Regions from separate parts of the Micromonospora sp. NPDC023956 genome, predicted to be linked through region 2. Evidence: predicted binding sites of a transcription regulator. Region 2 holds the regulator's gene; each other region holds the start of a gene.
What was found. Region 2 encodes HrcA, which represses chaperone genes, less so after heat shock. Its sites were predicted from a motif close to GGTTNGCACNCTCNNNNNGAGNGTGCNAACC; they were not measured.
Positions count from the first base shown of each region.

Region 1 (3,277 bases), on a different contig from region 2:
CTGTCCTGCAACCTGACCGGCGGGGTCTTCGTCAACCAGTCGGCGGCGTACTCCGACTTCCACGCCAGCGGTGCCAACCCGGCCGCCAACGCCGCCCTCACCGACGGCGCCTACGTGGCGAACCGGTTCCGCGTGGTGCAGAGCCGCCGCCACACCGCCTGATCCGGTCCGGTCGGTCGTAGGGGCCCTTCCTGCCGCTCCTGGCGCAGGAAGGGCCCCGGCGACCGCCCAGCCGGACGGGGAGGGTTTCCCGGCACCCGCGTGGGCGGGTGTGAGAGCACTTCCGGCAGCGGCTCAGGCCGGGCGGCGCATCTGGAGTTCCCGCATCGACGGGACCGTAGGGTGCGGCACGCGTACCCCGGTGTCGGTGAAGCCCAGCCGCAGGTACGACCGGTAGGCGCGGTCGTTGCCCATCACCACCTCCAGCATCAGCTCCGGTCGTCCACACGCCCGCGACCAGCGACCGACGCCGTCGATCAGCTCGGCGAGCAGTCCGGTGCCGCGCCAGGCGGGAGTGACGTACACCCCGAACACCACGGTCAGGCCCGGTTCGTGCGGCGAGGCGACCCCGCCGGCGTGCCCCACCATGCGGTCACCGGGGTCGGCGACGAACTGCGCGGCGTGCGAGCCGGTCGAGGTGTACGCGATCCGGGCGGCGTACTCGGCGTGCGGACGGGCGGCGGCCTCCGCGAGGGTCTCCAGGAAGGCCAGTGGCGCGTCCGCGAGCATCTCCAGCCGCAGGGCCCGCATCCGGGCGGCGTCGGTCGGGCGGACCCGGCGGACGGTGGGTACGCCTGCCGTCGAACCGGCCGGATTCCGCGTCATGTCCGAATGCCTACCCCAATGATGGGCGCCGATGTGCACCCGGGTGGAGAGCAGTCTGTTATGCCCTGTTTTGTGGTCGTGCACTGTGGTGACGCTTCGTGTAGCGTGCGATTTCGGTCACCGAACATCGGCCGCTCCGGGCCGGTGAGGAAAGCGGTGGTCCCGATGCCGATCGGACCGGTGTCGGGGGTTGCGTGTCGCCCAGCGAAGTGAGGAAGTGCACCGTGGCGCAAGGCACCGTCAAGTGGTTCAACGCCGAAAAGGGCTACGGCTTCATCGCCGTCGACGGAGGGCAGGACGTCTTCGTCCACTTCTCCGCGATCGAGATGGACGGCTACAAGGCGCTGGACGACGGGCAGCGGGTCGAGTTCGAGATCGCTCAGGGGCAGAAGGGCCCGCAGGCCGAGCGGGTGCGCGTCATCGCCTGAGCCGACCGCGTGGTGGTGCCGCGACGGTGCGGTCGCCGCGATCGGGGTGGGCCGCGGTCGTTCCGGCGGACAGCCGCCGGTGGACCCACGGTCGACCCGTCCCCTCCCTCCCCTCCCTCCCCCCTCCGGCCCGCCCGGATCCGACCCGTCGGAGCCGGGCGCGCCCCGTCCACCGGTCCGTCCCGACGGCTCGGTCGAGCCGTCGGCCCGACGCAAGTAGCGGCAGGTCGGGGCGTCCCCCGTGCGGACACCCCGGCATGCTCCCCCGGGTCTGCCCACCTATCCCGGCTCTCCGGGCCCGGGGTCGTCCGCTCTCCGTGCCGCGCGTGCCTGCGTCTGCGTGCCGCCCCGCGCGGTACCTCCGCTCTGCGTGCCGCCCCGCGCGCCTGCGTCTCCCTGCCGCGCCGCCCCGCGCGGTGCCTCTGCCGGCTGGTGGCCGTACCACCCGGCACCGCCTGCCCCGCCGCGCCGGTTCCTGCACCGGACGTGTCCCGGAGAGGCCGGATCTTCCCGTTCATTCCATGATCAATTACCGCCTCGGTGTGGCCCGCGTCGGTCGGCGGGCACGTCGGGCGGGGGCATCGTGCTTGCACTCGGCAGGGGAGAGTGCTAAACAAGTCATTGGCACTCGCATGGCGTGAGTGCCAATGGTCGGGACGGTAGGGCCACGGTCGCACGGCATCGAGTCGCGCGGCACATGGCCGGTCGTCGCGGGCTATCCGGCCCGGCCGAGGAGACGTCGTCGTCGCCAGGTGGCGACGTCCCAAGGTGCGTACACCAGGCGGCCCATCCGGGACACACACTCGGGTGGCCCGTGAGTGTCCAGGAGGACAACGCCGTATGGCCAAGATGATCGCGTTCGACGAGGAGGCCCGTCGCGGCCTCGAGCGGGGCATGAACCAGCTCGCCGACGCCGTAAAGGTGACGCTCGGCCCCAAGGGCCGCAACGTCGTGCTCGAGAAGAAGTGGGGTGCCCCCACCATCACCAACGATGGTGTGAGCATCGCCAAGGAGATCGAGCTCGAGGACCCGTACGAGAAGATCGGCGCTGAGCTGGTCAAGGAGGTCGCCAAGAAGACCGACGACGTCGCCGGTGACGGCACGACGACGGCGACCGTCCTGGCCCAGGCCCTCGTCCGCGAGGGTCTGCGCAACGTGGCCGCCGGTGCCAACCCGATGGCCCTGAAGCGGGGCATCGAGGCTGCGGTCGCGAACGTCTCGGAGGAGCTGTCCAAGCTCGCCAAGGACGTGGAGACCAAGGAGCAGATCGCCTCCACCGCCTCCATCTCGGCCGGCGACACCAGCGTCGGCGAGATCATCGCCGAGGCGATGGACAAGGTCGGCAAGGAAGGCGTCATCACCGTCGAGGAGAGCAACACCTTCGGCCTGGAGCTCGAGCTCACCGAGGGTATGCGCTTCGACAAGGGCTACATCTCCGCCTACTTCATGACCGACCCGGAGCGTATGGAGGCCGTCTTCGACGACCCGTACATCCTGATCGTCAACAGCAAGATCTCCTCGGTGAAGGACCTGCTCCCGATCCTGGAGAAGGTCATGCAGGGCGGCAAGCCGCTGCTGATCATCGCCGAGGACATCGAGGGTGAGGCGCTCGCCACCCTGGTCGTCAACAAGGTCCGGGGCACCTTCAAGTCGGTCGCCGTCAAGGCGCCGGGCTTCGGTGACCGCCGCAAGGCCATGCTGGGCGACATCGCCATCCTCACCGGTGGCCAGGTCATCAGCGAGGAGGTCGGCCTCAAGCTGGACGCCGTCGGCGTCGAGATGCTGGGCCGCGCCCGCAAGGTCGTCGTGACCAAGGACGAGACCACCATCGTCGACGGTGCCGGCGACGCCGAGCAGATCCAGGGCCGGGTCAACCAGATCCGGGCCGAGATCGACAAGAGCGACTCCGACTACGACCGCGAGAAGCTGCAGGAGCGGCTGGCCAAGCTGGCCGGTGGCGTTGCGGTGATCAAGGTCGGCGCGGCCACCGAGGTCGAGCTGAAGGAGCGCAAGCACCGCATCGA
Region 1 covers NZ_JBEZZN010000003.1:272,148-275,424, forward strand. Annotated here, with positions in the region: gene paaN (phenylacetic acid degradation protein PaaN) at 1-162, shown strand, start outside; gene AB0F58_RS07455 (GNAT family N-acetyltransferase) at 295-825, opposite strand; gene AB0F58_RS07460 (cold-shock protein) at 1,050-1,253, shown strand; gene groL (chaperonin GroEL) at 2,094-3,277, shown strand, end outside.
Region 1: a site for HrcA is predicted at 1,873-1,903, ahead of groL (chaperonin GroEL). Genes of this name have one in related genera too.

Region 2 (3,277 bases):
GTGCCCGCCTTGACGTCGACGATCTCCTCGCTGTCCAGGGTCTTGATGGTCAGTCGGGTGCCGAGCGCCGCGGCGGTCATCGGCACCGTCACCCGGCAGTGCAGGTCGTCGCCCTTGCGGGAGTAGACGTCGTGCGGCCGTTCGTGGATCTCGACGTAGAGGTCGCCGGCGGTGCCGCCACCCGGGCCGACCTCACCCTGCTGGGCGAGGCGGATCCGCATGCCGTCCTCCACGCCCGCCGGGATCTTGACGGTCAGCGAGCGGCGGGTGCGGACCCGGCCGTCACCGGCACAGGTCGGGCAGGGGTGCGGGATGGTGGTGCCGTGCCCCTGGCAGACCGTGCAGGGCCGGGCCGAGACGACCTGGCCGAGGAAGGTGCGCTGCACCGACTGCACCTCACCCCGCCCACCGCACGCCTCGCAGGTGGCCAGGTGGGTGCCGGCGGCCGTGCCCGCGCCGGAGCAGGTGGTGCAGAGCACCGCGGTGTCGACGGTGATCGGCGCCTCGACGCCGAACGCCGTCTCGTTCAGGTCCAGCTCCAGCCGCAGGATCGCGTCGGCCCCGGGACGGGTGCGCGGACGCGGCCCCCGCGAGCCGGTGGCCCCGCCGAAGAAGGCGTCCATGATGTCCTGGAAGCCGACGAACGGTCCGGCGCCGCCCGGCCCGCCCGGACCGGCCCCGCCGCCGCCCGGGGCGAGCGGGTCGCCACCCAGGTCGACGATCTGCCGCTTCCGGTCGTCCGAGAGGACCTCGTACGCGGCGTTGATGTCCTTGAACTTCTCCTGGGCCTCCGGGTCCGGATTGACGTCCGGGTGGAACTGCCGCGCCAGCTTGCGGTAGGCGCGCTTGATCTCGTCGTCGGAGGCTTCCCGGCTGACGCCGAGGATGCCGTAGTAGTCCCTGGCCACTGCGTTCCGTGTCCTCATGTTCGTCTCGCGTTGCGCCGGTCGTCGGCCCGAGTCGGCCGTCGGCCCTGACTGGTCAGTTCTGGGCCAGCAGCTCGCCCACGTAGCGTGCCACGGCGCGTACCGTGGCGATGGTGCCGGGGTAGTCCATCCGCGTCGGGCCGAGCACGCCCAGCCCACCCACGATGGTGGCACCCGGACCGTAACCCGTGCTGACCACCGACGTACCCCGCAGGTTGTCGATTTCGTTCTCGTCGCCGATCCGGATCCGGGTCGTGCTCGGCTCGACCTCGCCGATCAGCTTGAGCAGGACGACCTCCTCCTCGAGCGCCTCGAGGATCGGCCGTAACGAGCCATGGAAGTCGAGCAGGCCGCCCCGGGTCAGGTTGGCCGTGCCGGCCAGCGCGATCCGCTCCTCGTGCCGTTCGACCAGGGTCTCCAGCAGGACGGTGGCGAGCGTGGTCATCGTCGGACGCAGCCCGACCCTGACCTCCTCCACCAACGCCTGCACCAGCGGCGGGGTGTCCGACAGCCGGGTGCCGCAGAGCTTCTCGTTGACCAGCCGCCGCAGGTCGGTGACGTCGTCGGCGGGAACCGGCGCGGGCAGCTCCACCAGCCGCTGCTCGACCCGGCCGGTGTCGGCGATCATCACCAGCATCAACCGGGTGGTGGAGATCGGCACCAGCTCCAGGTGCCGCACCGAGGAACGGGCCAGGCTCGGATACTGCACCACGGCCACCTGGCGGGTGAGCTGGGCGAGGAGCCGGACGGTGCGGTGGACGACGTCGTCGAGGTCGACCGCACCGACCAGGAACCGCTCTATCGCCCGACGCTCGGCCGGGCTCAGCGGCTTGACCCGGCTGAGCCGGTCGACGAAGAGGCGGTAGCCGCGGTCGGTGGGCACCCGTCCGGCGCTGGTGTGCGGCTGCCGGATGTAGCCCTCCTCCTCCAGCACGGCCATGTCGTTGCGGACCGTTGCCGGGGAGACACCGAGCTGGTGCCGCTCGACCAGCGCCTTGCTGCCGACCGGTTCCTGGGTCGCGACGTAGTCCTCGACGATCGCGCGCAGCACGGCGAGCTTCCGGTCGTCGAGACCCACTCTCCCCACCTCCTACGCCTGTCGGCACCCAGGGTCGTGCGGTGCACGTCCGCCATCGGCGACGACCGGTGGCGGCCGCCGACCGCGAGGGACCGCGCCCCTGGCACTCGACTGTAACGAGTGCCAGTCTACGTCGGCCCACCCCCGGGACGCGATGATCGGTGTCGACCTGTACCCCGCGGCCCGCCCGGCACGGTGGCGGTCCGTCCGGGTGATCCGGACGGTGTCCCGCTGGTCGCGGCTTGCCCGGAGCCCCTACCGTGACCGGCATGACTGAACCGCCGCGCCCGCCCGGCGAGGGCGACCCCGGCCGGTACCCGCCGGAGCCGACCATGCCGCTCGCCCCGTCCGGGGCCCCGTCGACGCCCGAGGAGCCGACCACCCCACTGTCCGGCGCGGACGGGGCGTCCGGGTATCCCCCACCCGGCGGGTCCACCCCGTCCGGCGGTCGGTCCGGGCCGCCCCACGAGCCCGCCACCGAGCAGTACGCCGAGCCGCCCACCGAGCGCCTCTCCGCGCCGGCCCCCGAAGCGCCGACGGAGAACTGGTCGACGCCGCCCGAACCGCCGACGGAGAACCTGACCCCGTCGACCCGGAGCTGGTCGACGCCCGAGCCGCCGACGGAGAACCTCTCCGCGCCGTCGTACGAGCCACCGACCGCGCACCTGGCCCCGCCTGCGTACGAGCCACCGACCGAGAACTGGTCGACGCCGTCGTACGAGCCGCCGACGGAGAACCTCTCCGCGCCTTCGTACGAGCCGCCGACGCAGCGCTACGGGTCACCGGGTGACGAACCGTCAGCGGAACGCCACGCCGCCTACGCCCCGGAACCGCCGACGACGGTTCACGACCCGACGGCCGACCACCCGACCTCGGGCGGGCACTTCGCCGCGACCGGCTATCCACCGCCCGGCGACCAGAGCGGCCATTTCCCGCCCGGTGACCAGGGCGGCTACCCGCCGCCCGGTGACCAGGGCGGCTACCCGCCGCCCGGTGACCAGGGCGGCTACCCGCCGTCCGGGGAGCAGGGCGGCTACCCGCCGGGGCCGCAGGCGGGCTTTCCGCCGCCCGGGGCGTCGGGAGAGCCGCCGACCGGGGGTCCGGGCGGCTACCCGCCGCCGGGCACCGGTGGACCGCACCCGACACCCGGATCGCCCGGAGGCGAGGACCGGACCTGGGCGGTGCTCGCCCACGTCGGGGGTCCGATCGGCATGGTGGTCGGTGCCACCCTCTTCGGCTGGGTCGGCCCGCTGATCGTGCTCCTGCTCCGGGG
Region 2 covers NZ_JBEZZN010000017.1:70,786-74,062, forward strand. Annotated here, with positions in the region: gene dnaJ (molecular chaperone DnaJ) at 1-908, opposite strand, end outside; gene hrcA (heat-inducible transcriptional repressor HrcA) at 982-2,004, opposite strand; gene AB0F58_RS25800 (DUF4870 domain-containing protein) at 2,274-3,277, shown strand, end outside.

Region 3 (3,277 bases), on a different contig from region 2:
CCAGCTCCGGCGCGACCAGCTCGGCGCCGGTCTGGATCGCCATGTCCTGAAGCATCGCCTTGCGGCGGTCACCGAAGCCCGGGGCCTTCACCGCGCAGACCTTCAGGGTCTTGCGCAGCGAGTTGACCACCAGCGTGGAGAGCGCCTGGCCCTCGACGTCCTCGGCGACGATCAGCAGCGGCCGGCTGTCGGCGAGGACCTTCTCCAGCAGCGGCAGCAGCTCCTCGATCGCGGAGATCTTCTGCGTGGTGATCAGGATGTACGGGTTCTCCAGAACCGATTCCTGCGACTCCAGGTCGGTCACGAAGTTCGGCGAGATGAAGCCCTTGTCGAACTGGAGACCCTCGGTCACCTCCAGCTCGGTGTGCAGGGCGGAGCCCTCCTCGACGGTGATCACACCGTCTCGGCCGACCTTCTCCATCGCCTCGGCGATCAACTCGCCGATGGTGGCGTCCTGCGCCGAGATCGTCGCCACGTGGGCGATCGACTTCTTGTCGGCCACCTCGACGGCCCGGTCGAGCAGGGCCTGCGAAACCTTGGCCGCCGCCGCGTCGATGCCGCGCTTGAGGCCGGCCGGGTTGGTACCGGCGGTCACGTTGCGCAGGCCCTCGCGGACCATGGCCTGGGCGAGCACGGTGGCGGTGGTGGTCCCGTCGCCGGCGACGTCGTTGGTCTTGGTCGCCACCTCCTTGACCAGCTGCGCGCCGAGGTTCTCGTACGGGTTGGTGAGCTCGATCTCCTTGGCGATGGTGACCCCATCGTTGGTGATCGTCGGCACACCGAATTTCTTGTCCAGGACGACGTTGCGCCCGCGCGGGCCGAGAGTGACCTTGACCGCGTCCGCGAGGGCGTTGACACCGTGCTCGAGCAGGTGCCGGGCGTCGTCCGAGAAGCTCAGGATCTTCGCCATGGATATCCCTTCGAAGCGTTGCTGCCCCGGCCCGGCGAGCCGGACCGGGGCAGCGACACTGATCGGTTGGTTACTTCTCGATGACCGCGAGGACGTCGCGGGCGGAGAGCACCAGGTACTCCTCGCCGGCGTACTTGACCTCGGTGCCGCCGTACTTCGAGTAGAGGACGGTGTCGCCGACCTGCACGTCAACCGGGATCCGGTTGCCCTTGTCGTCGACGCGGCCCGGGCCGACAGCGAGGACGGTGCCCTCCTGCGGCTTCTCCTTGGCGGTGTCGGGGATCACGATGCCCGACGCCGTGGTGGTCTCAGCCTCGTTCGCCTGGACCAGGATCCGGTCCTCGAGCGGCTTGATCGCAACCTTGGTCGCGGTAGTCACGGGCATACCCTCCTGGGGTACTTGGTTTCGTTACCGGTCGGCGGGGCCGACCAGCGTCAATCTGCCACATGCCACCGGGCGGGGCCGTCGTCGCGGGTGCCGGTCCGCCTGGCGTTCAACCTCCGAGTGAGACCCGGAGGCTGGCACCCTCGATGGGAGAGTGCTAATCGCAGATTAGGCCGCCGCTAGCACTCCGTCAAGGAGAGTGCCAACGACGGCGGGGCGAGTCGCGTCGATCGGGACCCGCCGTCACCCCCGAAAGGCGACCACCCGCGCCGCGACCACCCCGCTCCACGGCCCGAGACGGGATCGATCGCCACCACACCTGGACTTTTACAGTTAACAATCCTAATAATTAGGCATCCGTCGATCCGACGGCTCTCCTACCGGGAGGTCCGGATGCGTCGCCCTGTCCCGAGACCGCTGCTGGCCGCCGTCGCGGCCCTCGCCGCCATCACCGCCACCACCCTCGTCGTCGCCGCACCGGCACAGGCCGCCGGCCCGACCGCCACCCTCGTCAGGACCGCCGACTGGGGCACCGGTTGGGAGGGGCGCTACACCATCACCAACGGCGGCCCGACCACCATCACCAGCTGGCAGGTCGCCTTCACCCTGCCGACGGGCACCACCCTCGGCTCCTACTGGGACGCCACGCTGACCAGCACCGGCGGGCGGCACACCTTCGCCAACCGTTCGTGGAACGGCACCGTCGCACCCGGCGCGTCGGCGTCCTTCGGCTTCCTGGTCACCGGCTCCGGCTCCCCCACCAACTGCACGATCAACGGCGCGCCCTGCACCGGCGGTCCGCCCACCACACCGCCACCCACGACCGCACCGCCGACGACGCCACCACCCACCACCCCGCCGCCCACCACACCGCCGCCGACGACCCCGCCGCCCACCACTCCCCCGCCCGGCGGACTGCCCAAGCACGCGCTGATCGGTTACCTGCACGCCAGCTTCGCCAACGGCTCGGGCTACCTGCGGATGGCCGACGTGCCGGCCGACTGGGACATCATCAACCTGGCCTTCGGTGAGCCGACCACGGTGACCTCGGGCGACATCCGCTTCCAGCTCTGCCCGGCGGCCGAGTGCCCGGGGGTGGAGACCGAGGCCCAGTTCGTCACGGCCATCCGTGCCAAGCAGGCGCAGGGCAAGAAGGTGCTGCTCTCCATCGGTGGGCAGAACGGTCAGGTCCAGCTCACCACCACCGCCGCCCGGGACACCTTCGTCCGGTCGGTGTCGGCCATCATCGACCGGTACGGCCTGAACGGCCTCGACATCGACTTCGAGGGGCACTCGCTCTACCTGGACGCCGGGGACACCGACTTCCGCAACCCGACCACGCCGGTGATCGTCAACCTGATCTCCGCGATCCGCACCCTCAAGCAGCGGTACGGCGCCAACTTCGTGCTCACCATGGCGCCGGAGACGTTCTTCGTCCAGCTCGGCTACCAGTACTACGGCCAGGGCCAGTGGGGCGGGCAGGACCCGCGCGCCGGGTCGTACCTGCCGGTGATCCACGCGCTGCGCAACGACCTCACCGTGCTGCACGTCCAGGACTACAACTCCGGCCCGATCATGGGGCTGGACAACCAGTACCACACGATGGGCAGCGCGGACTTCCACATCGCGATGACGGACATGCTGCTGGCCGGCTTCCCGGTCGCCGGCAACCCGGACCGGGTCTTCCCGGCACTGCGCGAGGACCAGGTGGCCTTCGGCGCGCCCTCGTCCCCGAGCGCCGGCAACGGCTACCTGGCCCCCGCCGGGGTGCAGGCCGCGGTGAACTGCCTGGTGAAGGGGCAGAACTGCGGGTCGTACGCACCGCGCAGCGGGACCAACCCGGCCTTCCGTGGGCTGATGACCTGGTCGATCAACTGGGACCGGTTCTACGCCTGGGAGTTCCGCCTGCATCACGGCCCGTTCCTCAGGTCACTGCCCTGACCCCGCCGGTCGGGTCCGGGCCGGGTGGCCCGGACCCGACC
Region 3 covers NZ_JBEZZN010000003.1:593,163-596,439, reverse strand. Annotated here, with positions in the region: gene groL (chaperonin GroEL) at 1-910, opposite strand, end outside; gene groES (co-chaperone GroES) at 981-1,295, opposite strand; gene AB0F58_RS09015 (cellulose binding domain-containing protein) at 1,689-3,236, shown strand.
Region 3: a site for HrcA is predicted at 1,428-1,458, ahead of groES (co-chaperone GroES). Genes of this name have one in related genera too.